One region of the Streptomyces sp. LN549 genome, then DNA from elsewhere that is predicted to be linked to it. Evidence: predicted binding sites of a transcription regulator. Region 1 holds the regulator's gene; each other region holds the start of a gene.
What was found. Region 1 encodes HrcA, which represses chaperone genes, less so after heat shock. Its sites were predicted from a motif close to TTNGCACTCNGNNNNNCNGAGTGCNAA; they were not measured.
Positions count from the first base shown of each region.

Region 2: a site for HrcA is predicted at 1,428-1,454, ahead of groL (chaperonin GroEL). Genes of this name have one in related genera too.
Region 3: a site for HrcA is predicted at 829-855, ahead of groES (co-chaperone GroES). Genes of this name have one in related genera too.

Region 1 covers NZ_JAZHRI010000002.1:2,843,119-2,845,316, reverse strand. Annotated here, with positions in the region: gene SH922_RS12735 (MBL fold metallo-hydrolase) at 1-689, opposite strand, end outside; gene hrcA (heat-inducible transcriptional repressor HrcA) at 875-1,891, shown strand; gene dnaJ (molecular chaperone DnaJ) at 1,892-2,198, shown strand, end outside.
Region 2 covers NZ_JAZHRI010000002.1:4,863,230-4,865,427, reverse strand. Annotated here, with positions in the region: gene groL (chaperonin GroEL) at 1-1,265, opposite strand, end outside; gene SH922_RS22010 (cold-shock protein) at 1,615-1,821, opposite strand.
Region 3 covers NZ_JAZHRI010000002.1:5,322,072-5,324,269, forward strand. Annotated here, with positions in the region: gene SH922_RS24300 (polysaccharide deacetylase family protein) at 1-414, shown strand, start outside; gene SH922_RS24305 (hypothetical protein) at 411-740, shown strand; gene groES (co-chaperone GroES) at 1,005-1,313, shown strand; gene groL (chaperonin GroEL) at 1,416-2,198, shown strand, end outside.

The sequences.
Region 1 (2,198 bases):
CGTACGAACGAGGCGTCCACCACGGCCCCGTGTCCCGGCACGTACAGCGCGTCCTCGCCGCCCAGCTCCAACAGCCGGTCCAGCGCCGCCGGCCAGCGCGCGGGGAAGGCGTCCGGGCCCGCCTGGGGGTCACCGGACTCCTCGACCAGGTCGCCGCAGAACACGACCGTGGGCGAGCCGGGGACGCCGGGTACCAGCACCGCCAGATCGTGGCCGCTGTGCGCGGGACCCGCGTTCACGAGCAGCACCTCGCGCCCGCCGCCCAGGTCGAGCGTCCATTCGGCGCACACCTCGTGAGGGGGCGCCACCAGCACATCGGCCGACTCGGCCGCGTCGTGCTCGGGCAGACCGTGCCGCACCGCGTCGGCGTGCAACTCGTCCGCACCGCGCCGCAGCAGATCCGCCATGCCCACCGCGCCGTACACCTGTGTCCCGGCGAAGGCCGCCGTGCCCAGCACATGATCGAAGTGGGGGTGGCTGAGTGCGATATGCGTCACCCTCCGGCCCAGCAGCGCCTGCGCCTGGGTGCGCACCTCCACCGCTTCACGGAGTGACGACCCGGTGTCGCAGAGCAGCACTCCGTCGGTCCCGGCCACGAGGGCGACCGTCGCATCCCACACCGGAAGGCGTCGCCGGCCCATTCCGTGTCCGAGTCGCTCCCAGCCGAACTCTTCCCAAGAGGCGTCCATGCGACGACGCTATCGGCAACGACCTGCGCGGTCTCGCGGTAGCGTGGCCGGTCGCCCTTGCTAGGGGGCTACCCCGTCGCCGTACACTGGCCGGGGGATCGCTGGCACTCGTACGCACAGAGTGCCAGGAGAAGTCCCGGGAACGGCCCGAGAACCACCGAGGTACACAGCTGGAGGTGTGCGCGATGCTCAGCGAACGCAGACTCGAAGTGCTGCGCGCCATCGTCCAGGACTATGTCGGCACCGAGGAGCCCGTCGGCTCCAAGGCACTCACGGAGCGGCACAAGCTGGGGGTCTCCCCGGCCACCGTCCGCAACGACATGGCGGTGCTGGAGGACGAGGGCTTCATCGCCCAGCCGCACACCAGCGCGGGACGCATCCCGACGGACAAGGGTTACCGGCTCTTCGTCGACAAGCTCGCGGGCGTCAAGCCCCTGTCGTCGCCGGAGCGCCGTGCCATTCAGAATTTCCTCGACGGCGCGGTCGACCTCGACGATGTCGTGGGACGTACCGTACGGCTGCTCGCGCAGCTGACCCGGCAGGTCGCCGTCGTGCAGTACCCCTCGCTGACCCGCTCGACGGTGCGGCACGTGGAACTGCTGTCCCTGGCCCCCGCCCGGCTGATGCTCGTGCTGATCACGGACACCGGCCGGGTCGAACAGCGGCTGGTCGACTGCCCCGCTCCGTTCGGTGAGACCTCTCTCGCCGACCTGCGGGCCCGGCTCAACAGCCGGGTCGTGGGACGCCGTTTCGCGGACGTCCCTCAGCTGGTGCAGGACCTGCCGGAATCCTTCGAGAGCGAGGACCGGGGAACCGTGTCCACCGTGCTCTCGATCCTGCTCGAATGCCTCGTCGAGGAGACGGAGGAGCGGCTGATGATCGGCGGCACCTCCAACCTCACCCGCTTCGGGCACGACTTCCCTGTGATGATCCGGCCGGTGCTGGAGGCATTGGAGGAACAGGTCGTGCTGCTGAAGCTGCTCGGCGAGGCCAAGGACTCGGGCATGACCGTACGTATCGGGCACGAGAACGCCCACGAGGGGCTCAACTCCACGTCCGTCGTCGCGGTCGGCTACGGTTCGGGCGACGAGGCAGTCGCCAAACTCGGCGTGGTCGGACCGACCCGCATGGACTACCCCGGAACGATGGGAGCGGTACGCGCAGTGGCACGTTACGTCGGACAGATCCTGGCGGAGTCGTAAGTGGCCACGGACTACTACGCCGTACTCGGCGTGCGCCGCGACGCTTCTCAGGACGAGATCAAGAAGGCCTTCCGGAGGCTCGCCCGCGAGCTGCACCCGGATGTGAACCCCGATCCGAAGACCCAGGAGCGGTTCAAGGAGATCAACGCCGCTTACGAGGTGTTGTCGGACGCTCAGAAGAAGCAGGTCTACGACCTCGGCGGCGACCCGCTGTCCGCCTCCGGAGGTGGTGGCGCGGGCGGATTCGGACAGGGCGGCTTCGGCAACTTCTCCGACATCATGGACGCGTTCTTCGGTACGGCGTCGC
Region 2 (2,198 bases), 2.0 Mb from region 1:
GCCGAGGCCTGGAGCAGAGCCACGCCACCACCGGCGACGATGCCCTCCTCGACGGCGGCCTTGGCGTTGCGCACCGCGTCCTCGATGCGGTGCTTGCGCTCCTTGAGCTCGACCTCGGTCGCGGCACCGGCCTTGATGACGGCCACGCCGCCGGCCAGCTTCGCGAGGCGCTCCTGGAGCTTCTCGCGGTCGTAGTCCGAGTCGGAGTTCTCGATCTCGGCACGGATCTGGTTGACGCGGCCCTGGACCTGGTCGCTGTCACCGGCGCCGTCGACGATCGTCGTCTCGTCCTTGGTGATGACGACCTTGCGGGCGCGGCCGAGCAGGTCGAGACCGGCGTTCTCCAGCTTGAGGCCGACCTCCTCGGAGATGACGGTGCCACCGGTGAGGATGGCGATGTCGCCGAGCATGGCCTTGCGGCGGTCACCGAAGCCCGGGGCCTTGACGGCGACGGACTTGAAGGTGCCACGGATCTTGTTGACGACCAGGGTCGACAGGGCCTCGCCCTCGACGTCCTCGGCGATGATCAGCAGCGGCTTGCCGGACTGCATGACCTTCTCCAGCAGCGGAAGGAGGTCCTTCACGTTGCTGATCTTCGAGTTCACGATCAGGATGTACGGGTCGTCCAGGGACGACTCCATGCGCTCCATGTCCGTGGCGAAGTACGCCGAGATGTAGCCCTTGTCGAAGCGCATACCCTCGGTGAGCTCCAGCTCCAGACCGAAGGTCTGGGACTCCTCGACGGTGATGACGCCTTCCTTGCCGACCTTGTCCATGGCCTCGGCGATGAGCTCGCCGATCTGGGTGTCAGCGGCGGAGATGGAGGCGGTCGAAGCGATCTGCTCCTTGGTCTCCACGTCCTTGGCCTGCTCCAGGAGGGCGGCGGAGACGGCCTCGACGGCCTTCTCGATGCCCCGCTTGAGGGCCATCGGGTTGGCACCTGCGGCCACGTTGCGAAGGCCCTCGCGGACGAGCGCCTGAGCGAGAACGGTGGCGGTGGTCGTACCGTCGCCGGCGACGTCGTCCGTCTTCTTGGCGACCTCCTTGACCAGCTCCGCACCGATCTTCTCGTACGGGTCCTCCAGCTCGATCTCCTTGGCGATGGAAACACCATCGTTGGTGATCGTGGGGGCGCCCCACTTCTTCTCAAGGACGACGTTGCGGCCCTTGGGGCCGAGGGTGACCTTGACGGCGTCGGCGAGCTGGTTCATGCCGCGCTCAAGACCGCGCCGGGCCTCCTCGTCGAAGGCGATGATCTTGGCCATATGAAGTGGTCCTCCCGGACAGGGGTGGATTTCTCCGGACCGAGAGGCGCCCGCGACGGACGGCCTGCGTGTCTGCCGGTTCCTTGCCCCGACAGACCTGCGGGCCTCACCGGCCCGGTCCAAGTTTCTGTCACTCTCACCCAGAGAGTGCTAAGCCAATAATTAGCACTCGACCCCCGAGAGTGCAAGCGTCCCCCTCCGGAGTGTGGACAGCCGCGAAGGGGCCCGCGGAGGCGGTCCGGCACGTCGCGCGAGCGCCCCGGGACGCACGAAGGGCCCGTACCCCAGGGGTACGGGCCCTCCGTGCGTGAGTAGTGTCGTTGGCCGACTGCGTACTGACAGGCCGGGCTCAGCCGACGGCGAGCTTGACCATGTCCGCCTGCGGCCCCTTCTGGCCCTGCGAGATCTCGAATTCAACTCGCTGACCCTCTTCGAGGGTGCGGTACCCGTCCATCTGGATCGCGCTGTAGTGGACGAAAACATCCGCACCACCGTCGACCGCGATGAAGCCGTACCCCTTCTCCGCGTTGAACCACTTGACGGTGCCCTGAGCCATGCCTAACTCCCCTATTACTGGCCCTTGCACGGGACCGCACTTCGCGGGCCCGGGTCAGAACTCACCCTCCGACAGGAGAGGGTGCGTGCGCCGGAACGCGTCGACCGCGGCCGAATGTATCTGCCCAACTGCCCTCTGCAACAGGTCAATCGGACGAGAATTCTGAGCAGCACCGATCGCCCGAATGCGGGGGATTCATGAGATTCCAGGGCAAGTCAGGCCAGGCAAAGGCGACTTATGGCGCAAGGGGCTCTCGTACTTTGGCTGCATCTTGTCGTGGCCAGGCGCATTCTCATATGCGGGTGGCACGGGCAGCGGAGGGGACTTCCCTCACTGTACCGCGCTCAACCATGCAGAATTGCCCCCTCCGCTTCTCT
Region 3 (2,198 bases), 2.5 Mb from region 1:
GCCCAGGCCCGCGGTGTCGTCCTCGGCAACCACACGCTGAACCACCGTTACATGCCGGGCCTCTCCTCCGAGGAGCAGAAGCGGGAGATCTGCGACCAGCAGGACATCATCGAGCAGCAGTACGGCGAGCGCCCCCGGCTCTTCCGGCCGCCGTACGGCAACTACAACGGCGACACCCTGCGGATCGCCAAGTCCTGCGGCATCACGGCCGTGCCCCTGTGGGCGGCGGAGGCGTTCCCCGACCACATGGAGTGGCGGGAGAAGGACCAGGACCTGCACCCCGGCGACATCATCCTCACGCACTTCCGCGGCAAGAAGGACTGGAAGGGCAGCATGCCCGACCTGATCCGGTCCGTCATGAAGGTCATCACGGACAAGGGATACGCGGTGGCCCGGCTGGAGGACTACGTATGAGAAGGGCGCACCGGCTGCTGGCCGGACTGCTGACCGCCGGTGCGCTCCTGACCGTCACCGCCGGCTGCGCGCAGTCGGTGGACCCGATCGAGCGGCTGGGCCGGAAGGCGGCGCAGCGGATGAACCCGTCGCCGAGCGCCCCGGAGGCGCGGCCCGCGGCGGTGCGCGGTGATCACGGGGCGCCGGGGGCGATGGTCGTCATCGCCTGCGGCCGCCCCGCGGCGGCCGGGGGATCCCGGGTGCGTCCGCCGTTCCGCTGGTGGCCGGAGCGGCCGGGGTCGCACGACGGGGCGGCAGTGGATGCGGGGTGCCGCCGGCGCACCTGACGTGCGGAACGGTCCGGGCACTCGTGGCGTTCTCCCTGTGCCGGGCGGCTTCCGGCGGAGGACGGCCGGACGCCACGAGGGGCGTGAATTGGCACTCCGCTTGACCGAGTGCTAATCGCGGTCATAGTCTCAGTGCTGGCACTCCCCACTGGAGAGTGCCAGCAGTACTGTGCGACCGGCAGGTCCGGCACCCGCGACGACGGGCCCACCTGGTCGCCACCCAAAGACTGATAACCCCGTGAGATCTCCGAAGGGGGAGACCGGATCGTGTCGACCAGCACCAAGGTTGCGATCAAGCCGCTCGAGGACCGCATTGTGGTCCAGCCGCTCGACGCCGAGCAGACCACGGCCTCCGGCCTGGTCATTCCGGACACTGCCAAGGAGAAGCCCCAGGAGGGCGTCGTCCTGGCCGTGGGCCCGGGCCGCTTCGAGAACGGCGAGCGCCTTCCGCTCGACGTCAAGACCGGCGATGTCGTGCTGTACAGCAAGTACGGCGGCACCGAGGTGAAGTACAACGGCGAGGAGTACCTCGTCCTCTCGGCTCGCGACGTGCTCGCGATCATCGAGAAGTAATTCACCCACGTTTGCTTCTGTTCTGCGCCCCTGGCCCCCTGCGAAATAACTAGCCGGGCGGCGAGGGGCGCAGTTCTTGTTTTGAGAGGACAGTTCAGCTCCATGGCGAAGATCCTGAAGTTCGACGAGGACGCCCGTCGCGCCCTCGAGCGCGGCGTCAACAAGCTTGCCGACACGGTCAAGGTGACGATCGGCCCCAAGGGCCGCAACGTCGTCATCGACAAGAAGTTCGGTGCGCCCACCATCACCAACGACGGTGTCACCATCGCGCGCGAGGTCGAGCTGGACGACCCGTACGAGAACCTCGGTGCCCAGCTGGTGAAGGAGGTGGCGACCAAGACCAACGACGTAGCCGGTGACGGTACGACCACCGCCACCGTCCTGGCCCAGGCGCTGGTCCGCGAGGGCCTGCGCAACGTGGCCGCGGGCGCGTCCCCGGCCGCCCTGAAGAAGGGCATCGACGCCGCGGTCAAGGCCGTGTCCGAGGAGCTCCTCGCGACCGCCCGCCCGATCGAGGACAAGTCCGACATCGCCGCCGTGGCCGCGCTCTCCGCGCAGGACACCCAGGTCGGCGAGCTCATCGCGGACGCGATGGACAAGGTCGGCAAGGACGGTGTCATCACCGTCGAGGAGTCCAACACCTTCGGTCTGGACCTCGACTTCACCGAGGGCATGGCCTTCGACAAGGGCTACCTGTCCCCGTACATGGTGACCGACCAGGAGCGTATGGAGGCCGTCCTCGACGACCCGTACATCCTGATCCACCAGGGCAAGATCGGCTCGATCCAGGAGCTGCTGCCGCTCCTGGAGAAGGTCATCCAGGCCGGTGCCTCCAAGCCGCTGCTGATCATCGCCGAGGACGTCGAGGGCGAGGCCCTGTCGACC